One region of the Dyadobacter sp. BHUBP1 genome, then DNA from elsewhere that is predicted to be linked to it. Evidence: riboswitches for the same ligand, from Rfam matches in the RefSeq annotation. Region 1 holds a riboswitch; the other holds the start of a gene.

Evidence for each region. A riboswitch is a leader RNA that binds a small molecule or an ion and turns the genes downstream of it on or off. The one in region 1 is predicted to bind thiamine pyrophosphate.
Region 2: linked by a shared signal. The riboswitch ahead of thiS (sulfur carrier protein ThiS) and the one ahead of ACQ4MZ_RS25585 (TonB-dependent receptor) in region 1 are both predicted to bind thiamine pyrophosphate.

The regions. Positions count from the first base shown of each region.
Region 1 is NZ_JBOBIH010000008.1:91,926-98,016, reverse strand. Features, by position in the region: gene ACQ4MZ_RS25585 (TonB-dependent receptor) at 1-2,129, opposite strand, end outside; TPP riboswitch at 2,197-2,293, opposite strand; gene rocD (ornithine--oxo-acid transaminase) at 2,366-3,628, shown strand; gene ACQ4MZ_RS25575 (S41 family peptidase) at 3,625-5,016, shown strand; gene ACQ4MZ_RS25570 (GH3 auxin-responsive promoter family protein) at 5,128-6,091, shown strand, end outside.
Region 2 is NZ_JBOBIH010000001.1:1,046,272-1,052,362, reverse strand. Features, by position in the region: gene ACQ4MZ_RS04405 (amidohydrolase/deacetylase family metallohydrolase) at 1-336, shown strand, start outside; gene ACQ4MZ_RS04400 (RraA family protein) at 439-1,371, shown strand; gene ACQ4MZ_RS04395 (bile acid:sodium symporter family protein) at 1,468-2,574, shown strand; gene ACQ4MZ_RS04390 (GNAT family N-acetyltransferase) at 2,762-3,265, opposite strand; TPP riboswitch at 3,408-3,503, shown strand; gene thiS (sulfur carrier protein ThiS) at 3,575-3,775, shown strand; gene thiC (phosphomethylpyrimidine synthase ThiC) at 3,821-5,713, shown strand; gene ACQ4MZ_RS04375 (thiamine phosphate synthase) at 5,713-6,091, shown strand, end outside.

The sequences.
Region 1 (6,091 bases):
AACTGGCTTCCGGCAATTACATTTGGTGAAAAGGAAATATCCGACTTACCATGATCGACGGTTTTATAACCACCATTATCATAGTCGACAATGTATTCCGTGAAATTTTTGATCTTGTTCTGGCTGAAAGTGGCATTCGCATTCCATTTCAGGTGGTTGTTGAATACCACAGCACCTTCCAGCTCGATACCGGTGCGGTAACTTTTCGGCACATTCACACGCACAGAGCCACCCACGTCGTTGATCTGACCGGTGAGTACGAGCTGGTTTTTATAACTCATCAGATAATAATTTGCCGCGAATGCCCATTTGCCTTGCTGCGTGCGGAAACCGGCCTCTACGTTTTGCAAACGTTCGCTTTTAGGGAAAAGATTGGCGGTTGAAGATGTGAAATCGTCACGGTTCGGCTCGCGGTTACCGATGCTGTATGAGGCATAAACCGAGCTTTGCTCAGCCAGCTGGTAGGTAAGACCTGCTTTTGGATTAAAGAAAGAATACGACTCGTCAAATGCCAATTGAACCAGATCATTATCTGTTCCCTGAATGGCGTGGCTTACCCGACGGTATTGCAAATCGGCAAATGCAGTCAGCCGATCCGTGAATGCATAATAAACCTTTCCATACAGGTTGAAATCCTTCTTTTTCCCCGTGCTGAAATAGTATTGGTGCTCATTCTCGATATTGCCCGCGTTGCGTGCCCAGATGATCTGACCATAGTGGTCGCCATCGTACTGGTTCCAGCCTCCGCCGAAGCTCGCTGTCAGCTTTTTGAAACTGTTGTAATCGAAGGAGAATGTAGTTCCGTAAAAGTAATTATCCAGCCAGCGGCGACGGATGAAGTCGGTGCTGGTGAGCGTGTCTTTACCGATAATTACATTGGGAAGGTTGTATTTGCTGTAATCGTCACCGGAACGATATTGCTCATAGTAGCCCAGTCCGCGGACGAGGAATGCATTGAGGTTGAACGTCAGTTTATTACTCAGGTTATGGGAGGAAACGATCTGGTAATGGTCCTGACGGTAGTTATCCACCTCGTTTTTATACGTGTAGGAATTATAAGTCCGGTTATCGGAATTGAGCAGGTTTTGCGCATCTTTTTCTCCTAAGTAATTTCTGTCAATATAAGCCAGAATACCTTCTCGATCGCCGCGCAATTTGGCCTCCGGCACACCGTTCCACGACTGATAAGTGCGTTCTTTCCCCGAAAACACATTGATCCGCACAAAGCTCTTCTTGCCAAAATATCCGCCTGAGAGGTAATAAGAATGCAATTCTGAGGAAGCGCGGTCCACAAAGCCATCCGAAGAAACCCGCGACAGCCGGGCATCGAATGTAAACTTATCTTTAATCAGCCCGGAGCCTACTTTCAATGTGTTTTTGAATGTATTGAACGAGCCGTAAGAGTTATTCAATTCCGCATAAGCTGTTTCGCGGAATGCATTGGTATTAATATTCACCGAAGCGCCAAATGCGCCTGCGCCATTGGTGGAAGTTCCCACGCCCCGTTGGATTTGAATGCTGCTTACCGACGAGGCGAAATCCGGCATATTTACCCAGAAAACCCCCTGGCTTTCAGCATCGTTATAAGGAATGCCATTCACAGTTACATTGATCCGCGTCGCGTCGGAGCCTCGTATGCGTATGCCCGTGTAGCCCACGCCGCCGCCTGCGTCGCTCGTGCTCACAAGGGAAGGGGAAAAGTTGAGCAGTACCGGCAAGTCCTGCCCCATATTCTGCTTGTCGATTTGTGCGGCGGTCACATTGGTGTAAGCCATACCCGTTTTGTCGTTCACGCGGGTGGCGTTGATGATCACTTCATCAGCCTGGTAAGTGCTTTTGTTGAGCTTGATTTCCAGCTGATTTGAAGCGCCGACGGCGATTTTTGAAGTTTGGTAACCGATGTAGGAGATGTCGAGGGCTTCGATATTTTCAGAGATGTTTTTCAAAACAAAACGGCCATCCTTGTCGGTGCTCGTACCGCGGATCTCGCCGGCCTTAATGGTCGCGCCGGGGAGCGGTTTGCCGTCCTCGGCATCGGTCACACGGCCGGAAACACTCTTTTGGGCAAAAGTGACGAGTGAGGTGGTGCTGAACAGCAAGGTCAGCAGACAGGTAGTAATTTTTCGCATTGCGATCAATAATTACAACAGGCAGGGGCCACCTATCAGAAAGTTCGATAAAATATTAACAGAAAACAGCCGGTCCGGCTTTCTCTCCCTACGCCGGCATTACCCGGATCAGGTTAAATGGGTATGATCTCAGCCCGTTCGGTAGGGCACCCCTTGAGATTATGCTGCAAAATTAATACGCTTTTCCGTAATTTTACATATCTCGAAATGAAGTTCCTAACTATTTGAATACCAAAATGAAAAGCTATACAGACACGACCGATATCAGTGCCTCTCAGCATGCTATGGAGCTCGAATACCGGTATGGGGCACATAATTACAAGCCGATGCCGGTGGTTATCCAGCGGGGCGAAGGAGTTTTTTTGTGGGATGTGGAAGGAAAGCAGTATTTCGACTTCCTGTCGGCATACAGCGCGGTGAGCCAGGGGCATTGCCATCCGAAGATCGTGGATGCGATGGTACGCCAGGCGCAAAAGCTGACGCTCACCTCCCGTGCATTCTATAACGACCGCCTTGGCGAATGCGAGAAATTTCTTTGCGACTATTTCGGGTATGATAAAGTCCTGATGATGAATTCGGGCGTGGAGGGCGGCGAAACTGCGCTGAAACTAACCCGGAAATGGGCGTATAAAGTAAAAGGTATCGAGCCCGGAAAGGCAAAAACCGTGTATGCCGCCGGTAATTTCTGGGGCAGGACATTGGCGGCGATATCCTCGTCGACGGATCCTTGTTCCACCAACGACTACGGCCCGTTCCTGCCCGGCTACGAAATCATACCCTATAATGACCTTCCTGCCCTCGAAAGCCTCCTGAAAAATGACCCGGACATCGCCGGTTTCATGGTGGAGCCTATTCAGGGTGAAGCGGGTGTAGTGGTGCCGGACGAGGGTTACTTAAAAGGCGTGCGTGATCTGTGTACAAAATATAATGTCCTGTTCATCGCCGACGAGGTGCAAACCGGTATCGGCCGTACAGGAAAACGGCTTGCCTGTGACTGGGAAAATGTAAAGCCTGATATCCTGGTCCTCGGCAAAGCATTATCGGGTGGTACCATGCCGGTTTCGGCTGCATTGGCCGACGACGAAATCATGCTGACGATCGCGCCCGGCGAGCACGGCTCGACCTATGGCGGTAACCCGTTGGCATGCGCGGTGACCATCGCTGCATTACGGGTGGTCCAGGATGAAAACCTTGCTGAAAATGCCGAACAAATGGGCCGGATTTTCCGCAAGAGAATGCAGGAGCTTCAAAAGCAATGTTCTCTGATCGAAAGCGTTAGAGGGAAGGGGCTGCTGAATGCGATCGTGATCAACGACTCCGAAGATAGCAGCACGGCCATGGACCTTTGTTATAAAATGATGGAAAAAGGGCTGTTGTGCAAGCCTACGCATGGCAACAAGATCCGTTTCGCGCCGCCACTGGTGATCAATGAGTCGCAGATGGACGAAGCTTGCCGCATTATTGAAGAGGTATTTTTAGAAATGAACGGAAATCTATGAAACTGAAACTTCTCCTGCCTGTCATTTTAATCGCTGCCTGTGTTTTTTCTTGCAAGGAAAAAAACGCCGATCCCAAGAATGATACCGAGACCAACGAGTGGATCTATACCAACATGAAGTACTGGTATTACTGGACCGACCACATCACCGCATCGCCCGATTACAACAAAACGCCGAGCGATTTTTTCAGCTCTCTGCTTTATAAATATGATGCGACGGCGCGCCCGGACGGCGACCGGTTTTCATGGATGCAGGAAAGTGCGAAGGAATTGGAAGCGTCGTTGGGAGGCGAATCCAAAACAAGCGGCATGGAGTACAAACTGGTGTATTTTCCTGCCAATACCAGCAATGTAGTAGGCATTGTGCTTTACGTGATCCCGGACTCACCTGCCGCCAAGGCCGGCTTTGTGCGGGGCGATGTTTTCAGCAGTGTGAATGGCCAGAAATTGACGGACTCGAACTACTCAAAACTGCTCAATACTCAGGATAAGGCTACTTACACCCTGGCCGACATTAAGGATGGTACTTTGAAGGAAACTACGACGAAGCGTGACGTGACGCCCATTGTCTTGCAGGAAGATCCGGTGTTCTTTGATTCTGTTTACACGATCGGTGCCAACAAAATCGGATACGTGGTTTATCACCAGTTTATTCCCGAGCCTTACCAAACCAGTAACAAGGCGTATGATAAGAAGCTGGATGCGATTTTCTCGGAATTCAAAAACAGTAATATCAATGCATTGGTCCTCGACTTGCGCTATAATCCGGGAGGGTATGTAAGTTCTGCGACCAACCTGGCAAGCCTTATGGGTAAGGTGACGGCCAACGATGTATTTTATTACAAGGAATACAACAAGCAGGTAACCGAAACGAGCCTCAAAAAATACGGTGAATCCTATTTCTACGACAAGTTTATATCCAAAAGTCAGAATGTAGGCAATGACCTGAAACACCTCGTGGTACTGGTGTCGTCGCGGACGGCTTCCGCGAGTGAACTGGTGATCAATGGGTTGAAGCCTTTTATGACGGTAACACTGGTCGGAGGTAAAACTGTGGGTAAGAATGTGGGGTCGGTCACGATCAGCGACGAGAAGAATGGTATCAAAGTGGGATTGCAGCCGATTGTCTCCAAATCGTTGAATAAGGACAAGAAGTCGGATTACCATGTTGGCTTTGAGCCGGATGTGAAGGTTAGCGAGGGCAATATCCTTTATCCCTATGGCGATCCACGCGATCCCTTGCTGGGCGAGGCACTCTTCCAGATCACGGGTACGCACGTAACGCGCCAACTCCGGAGCGCGCGCGTGCTGGCGGAGGAGGCAAACGCGGAACTGTCGTCGTCGATCAGCCAAAAGGCCGGCGGCAGCAATATGTTCTTTGACAGATAACCACCTGCTGATAAAATTTCCCGAATGGTGAGAGAACGGCTTGCAACTGTTCTCTCACCATTTTTTATTGCTATTTTTACAAACTTGCGTATTTCTAACTAATTGACCTTTATGAAGCTGGTAAATGATATGACTGTCTGGTTTATGAAGCGGCGCTTCGAACGGATCGAACAGTTTATGAAGTACCCCATTGAGACCCAGCAGCGTATATTTTCCGAATTGATCGAAACTGCCCGCTACACCGAATGGGGCAGCCGTTATAATTACGGTCAGATCAAATCGGTCAGGGAATTTCAGGAGCAGGTACCCATTTCGGCTTACGAGCAACTTTATCCTTACATCGAGCGTGTCCTGAAAGGCGAGCCGAATGTGCTCTGGCCGTCGCAGATCGAATGGTTTTCCAAATCATCGGGTACCACGAATGCGCGGAGCAAGTTTCTGCCCGTTTCGCCCGAGGCTTTGGAAGAATGCCACTACGAAGGCGGAAAGGACATGATGACCCTGCTGATCAACAACCGGCCCGATACCCGCGTCTTCGACGGGAAGGGCCTTTCGATCGGCGGGACTTTGCATGCCAATCCTTTTGACGATTATACCCAGATCGGCGACGTGTCGGCGGTGATTATGCAAAACCTGCCTTCCTGGGCGGAATTTATGCGCACTCCGCCTTTGGAGGTGGCTCTGATGGACCATTGGGAAAGCAAGCTGGACAAAATGGCGTCTATATGCTCGCAGGAGAACGTGACCAGCATTCTAGGCGTGCCTACCTGGACGATCGTGTTGCTCGACCAGATCCTCGAACGTACCGGCAAAAAGAATATGCTTGAAATCTGGCCGGATTTTGAGGTTTTCGTGCATGGAGCGGTTTCATTCGAACCCTACCGCGATTTGTTCATGACGAAATATTTCCCTTCCGATCAGGTGCTGTACCTCGAAACTTACAGTGCATCGGAAGGCTTTTTCGCGATCCAGGACGACATTAATAGGGTAGGCGAAATGCTGCTCATGCTCGATTATGGCATTTTTTATGAATTTATACCCATTGAAGAGCTCGGTAAGGATCATCCCAAAGCAT
Region 2 (6,091 bases), on a different contig from region 1:
GCCATGAAGGACATGCTGAATGTGATGTCCAAATTCTTAGCCATGGGTATGGATCTGCCGGCGGTGATCAAAGCCAGCACCTGGGCTCCGGCACAAGCCATTCACCGCGAAGAGCTGGGTAATCTCTCGGTGGGTTCACGTGCGGACGTATCCGTATTGCGCGTACTCGACGGCAAGTTCCAGATGAACGACACCGGCACATTCGGTTTCTTCGATTACACCGGCGCCAAAGTACAGGGCAAGCAGAAACTCGAAGCCGAAGTGACGATCCGCGCAGGTAAGGTGGTGTACGACCTGAATGGCCTGACCAACCCTATCGTGGTTTCAAGAAGATAATCTGAACGGGAGCTCTGGATGATTTAACCAGACAGGGCCCCGATTGATATTTTACCTAATTTTACCTACTCAATATATTCCTGCCGCACATTTTCTTGTCTTATGAAACTACCAATTCTCTCTTTAACGACGATCCTGACCCTAACCCTTGGAGGCCCGCAGACCGCGAAGGCGCAGACTATGCCAAAAGAAGAACTGATTTTCCTGACCTCCGAATGGAAAGGTGAACGCTTCCCCGACGGCCGCCCGAAAATCTCCGACGACCTCGTCCGCCGCGCAAAGGACATCAATATCGAAGAAGCCTGGGTAGTGCTCAAAAACGAAGGCTATAACTGCCAGTTTGAAGGCAACTGGAAAATCGTGCACGACGACGTGGTGATCGCCGGCCGTGCACTGACGGCGCAGTTCATGCCTTCACGCCCGGATATCGAAAAGAATATCAAAGACCGCGGTGCCAAACAAGGCCGCATCGGCAATACCAACTCCTGGCCGATCGACATGCTCAGCAAAGGCGACGTATACGTAGCCGACGGTATGGGCAAAATAGTGGAAGGTACGCTGATCGGCGATAACCTGGCCAATTCTATTTTTGCCAAAACCGGCAATGGTGTGGTATTCGACGCCTCCGTGCGCGACCTCGACGGCCTCTCCAAAATCCCCGGTTTCAATGCATTCGTCCGTGATTTCGATCCTTCGTATCTCAAAGACGCGGTGGTCACCGGCATCAATACTCCTATTCGCATCGGCCGCGCGGTAGTACTTCCCGGCGATCTGGTTTTGGCCAAAAAAGAAGGGGTAATCTTCGTCCCGTCGCACATGGTCGAGAAAGTGGTGCAAACCGCCGAATTCATCGCACTGCGTGACAAATTCGGCATTCAAATGCTGAAAGAAGGCAAATACACCCCAGGCCAGATTGACAGCCAATGGACCGACGCTCTGAAAACAGACTTCCTGAAATGGCTCGACAAGAACCCGAACGAAATCCCTATGAAGCGTTCGGAGCTAGACGAATACATGAAAAAAAGAACCTGGTAAACGAGTAATCCGGCCGGGTTTTAAGCATTTCCTGTTTGGTGAAGCAGACAGGAATTTTCTTTCGCTTTTTTAAAATAGCATTTTAAATACATTTATATGAATATTTACAAGCTTATGTCCGCCGTCGCCGCGGTTTGCCTGCTGATAGCGCTCTACCTCGCTTTCACGGGGAGCCTCCCTTCGGCCGGCCCCTTCTTCATTGCATTCTTCCTGTCGCTGGCCATCAGTTTCAGGGGATATGAAAAACTAAAAGGTTTCACTTACACCACCGTGATTTTCGCGGCGGTAACCACCGCATTATACTACCCTCAGCATTTCCTCACGGTGGGCGACTTTAAACTTTCAACGCTGATCACTCCACTCATCCAGATCATCATGTTCGGGATGGGTACTTCCATGAGTTTCGGCGACTTTGTGGGGGTGGTTAAAATGCCCAAAGGGGTACTGATCGGCGTAGTGAGCCACTTTATCATCATGCCGACGATCGGTTATACACTTGCGAACATCAGCGGCTTCCCGCCTGAAATCGCTGCTGGGATCATTCTCATCGGCTGCTCACCGAACGGCATGGCTTCCAATGTGATCTCTTACCTGGCGAAAGCGAACCTGGCTCTGTCCATTACCATTACCGCCATTTCCACCATGCTCGCGCCTATCGTAACGCCGGTCCTCATGAGCATGCTCGCAGGCGCGTTCGTGAAAATCGACACGCTGCATATGATGTGGGATATCATTAAAATGGTGATCATCCCGATCGGCGCCGGGCTTATCTTCAATAAGCTGTTCAGCGGAAAAGTAAAATGGCTGGATGCCGCTATGCCATTGGTATCGATGGGCGGTATCGCGTTCATTATCGTAATCATCACGGCTGCCGGCCGCGACAGTCTGCTTTCCATCGGGCCTGCATTGCTGCTCCTCGTGTTAATCCACAATCTCTCGGGTTACACGCTCGGTTACTGGTCGGGGCGCCTGTTCCGCATGAGTGAGCGCGACTGCCGTACGATTGCCATTGAAGTAGGCATGCAAAATGGCGGTTTGGCTTCCGGTATTGCCAAGGAAATGGGTAAAATGGCCACCGTAGGCCTCGCTCCCGCAATCTTCGGACCACTGATGAACATTACCGGTTCCATCCTCGCCTCCTGGTGGCAAGGCAAACCCACCGGCGATGAAGATACTTATGTAGAAACGGGCAGAGCCCATTAAAATGAACGAGGCGCAGTTATTAGCTGCGCCTCGTTTTTTTGTCAAGTGTTGACAGGAGTTGTCATTCGCGGTCAGGTATTGTCAATTTTGTTGGATAAATTCTTAACTAATCCTGACCATTCCTGACCACCCTTGACCATTTCTGACTTCCTCCCCTTCCTCCCTTTCGACCTTCCTCCCAAAAATATCAATCCTCTTCCAGCAACAGCTGCATATAAACCAAATCCAGCCACTGGTCGAATTTATAAGCTACTTCTTTGAGGTAACCCTTCTCCACAAACCCATATTTCTTGTGAAATTCAATGCTTGCGCGGTTCGAGGCATCAATGCAGCCTATCATCGTATGCAGGCCCGACTCCTTCGCTCGTTGGATGAGGCTCCCTAGCAATTTACCACCTACGCCCATGCCACGCGACTTTTCGTCGAGGTAAATGGAATGCTCCACACTGAATTTGTATCCGATTTTCGGGCGGAAAATATTGTAGGAACCATAACCGATCACTTCGCCTTCCAGCTCTGCCACAATCACCGGCATACCGTCATAGAACATCTGTTCAAACCAGGCTTTTTGTTGTTCCATGGTCCGGGCTTCGTAATCATAAATAGCCGTGGTGTTCAGAATAGCGTGGTTGATAATTTCCAACAGCGAAGGCAGATCCTTAGGAGCGGCACTTCTGATGATCAAATCCATCAAAATAAAGCAGGTCGTTATACAGGTTTCAATATTAGGGTCAAAAATACCTTATTATTTTAAAAAATTTCACGTCTTATCCACGTTCTGTTTTACGTTTTTTTCTAATTCTTTTGAAAATCCTGAATTTCGAATAGCTTTGCCTCAACTTTAGGGGTGTCCCGACATGCGGACTGAGATCATACCCTTTGAACCTGATGCAGCTAGTACTGCCGAAGGGAAAAGCAGGTGTTACTGTGCACGTAGCTCCGTCTATTCTTTCTTCATAGGTCCATCCCTGAGTTTTTTGTATTTAAAACTGAATCAGGAATGGAAATCATCCTAAACGGTCAGACAAAGCAAATAGCCGTCACTTACACGGTAGGGCAACTCGTATCCGAGCTGTTTCCCTCCGGCAAAGGCATCGCAGTAGCCATCAACCAATCGGTAGTCCCGAAATCCGACTGGCCCACGCGCCAATTCTCCCCCAACGACCAGATTACGCTCATTACCGCCACCCAGGGCGGCTAGCATTGCATTGTCCTGTATCCACCATTTAACCAGAAAAACAGCATCATGAAGACAGAAAAAACGCCGGAAACCATCACCCGTGACCCGTTTCCGAATTCGAAGAAAATATATGTGAAAGGGCAAATCCACGACATTTCCGTGGCCATGCGCGAGATTTCACTGAACGATACGCGCATACATGGCGGCCCGCATTCAGGTCGCCTCGGAGCCAGCGAGCCCAATGAGCCGGTAACCGTGTACGACACCAGCGGCCCTTATACCGATCCCAACATTGAAATAGACGTCAAAAAAGGCCTTCCTGCATTACGTGCGGAATGGGTACGCTCGCGCGGGGACGTGGAGGAACTGGAAACGATTTCCTCTGAATACGGCCGGATGCGCCTCGCCGACGCGAAGCTCGACTATTTGCGGTTCGCACATAATGCAAAGCCGTTACGCGCCAAAGCCGGGCAGAACGTTTCTCAGCTGCATTATGCCAAAAAGGGTATTATCACGCCGGAAATGGAATACATCGCCATCCGCGAAAATCAGCGCATTGACGCGCATTTGCAGTCGCTGAATGGTAAAGCTGGCGCACTGGCGCACCAGCACGCCGGACATAGTTTTGGGGCAAATACGCCGAAAAGCCACATTACCGCCGAGTTTGTAAGACAGGAAGTAGCGGCCGGAAGAGCGGTAATCCCTTCGAATATCAACCACCCGGAGAGCGAACCGATGATTATCGGCCGGAATTTTCTGGTGAAAATCAATGCCAATATCGGCAACTCGGCCGTTTCGTCGAGCATTGAAGAAGAGGTCGAAAAAGCCGTCTGGGCATGCCGCTGGGGTGCCGACACCATTATGGACCTGTCCACCGGCAAGAACATCCACGAGACCCGCGAGTGGATCATCCGCAATACGCCGGTGCCCATTGGTACCGTACCTATTTACCAGGCTTTGGAGAAAGTAAATGGCAAAGCCGAAGACCTGACCTGGGAGCTTTTCCGCGATACGCTCATCGAGCAGGCCGAACAGGGTGTGGACTATTTCACAATTCATGCGGGCGTCCTGCTGCGCTACATACCGCTGACTGCCAAACGCATCACCGGCATTGTTTCGCGTGGCGGGTCGATCATGGCGAAATGGTGCCTGGCGCATCACAAAGAAAACTTCCTGTACACGCATTTCGAGGAGATCTGCGAAATCATGAAGGCTTACGATGTGGCATTCTCTTTGGGCGACGGCCTACGCCCCGGCAGCATTGCCGATGCTAACGATGCCGCACAGTTCGCGGAGCTCGAAACGCTGGGCGAATTGACCAAAATCGCCTGGAAGCACGATGTGCAGACGATCATCGAGGGCCCCGGCCACGTACCGATGCATTTGATCAAAGAGAATATGGAGAAGCAGTTGAAACACTGCCATGAAGCGCCATTCTACACATTAGGCCCATTGACAACCGACATCGCGCCCGGTTACGACCACATTACCTCGGCCATCGGCGCGGCCATGATCGGCTGGTTCGGCACGGCTATGCTTTGCTACGTAACCCCGAAGGAGCATTTGGGATTACCCAATAAAAAAGATGTAAAAGACGGTGTGATCACCTACAAAATCGCCGCCCATGCCGCCGACCTCGCCAAAGGCCATCCCGGCGCACAGTACCGCGACAATGCATTGAGTAAAGCCCGCTTCGAGTTCCGCTGGGAAGATCAGTTCAACCTTTCGCTGGACCCCGACACCGCACGTGAGTTTCACGATGAAACGCTTCCGGCCGAAGGGGCCAAGGTTGCGCATTTCTGTTCAATGTGCGGCCCGAACTTCTGCTCGATGAAGATCACACAGGATGTCCGCGACTATGCAGAGGAAAACGGACTGGCTACCGAAGAGGCCGTGGCGGAAGGTATGCAGCAGAAAGCGCGGGAATTTGCAGAAAAAGGCAGCGAGATTTATCTGTAATGGAGCTCATCGTCATAACTCACCCGGAAATACTGTCCGAAGAAGCCGGTATCGTCAACCGGCTCTTCGCACACGGACTTGCACGCCTGCATGTGCGCAAGCCCAAAGCCACGGAAACCGAGCTGCGAATATGGCTGGAACAGATCGATCCGCAATTCCGAGGACGCATTGCACTGCACCAGCATCATGAGCTTGCCCATGAGTTTGGCATTACCGGGTTGCATTTCACTGAGAAAAACAGGCTGACGCAGAGCGAGGAAACATTGGAAATATTGAAAAGCGATGGATTCACAATCAGCACCTCGACACATGATCCGGAAGAACTTGAAAGACTTTCGCACCGCTTTGATTATGCATTCCTGGGGCCGGTTTTTGATA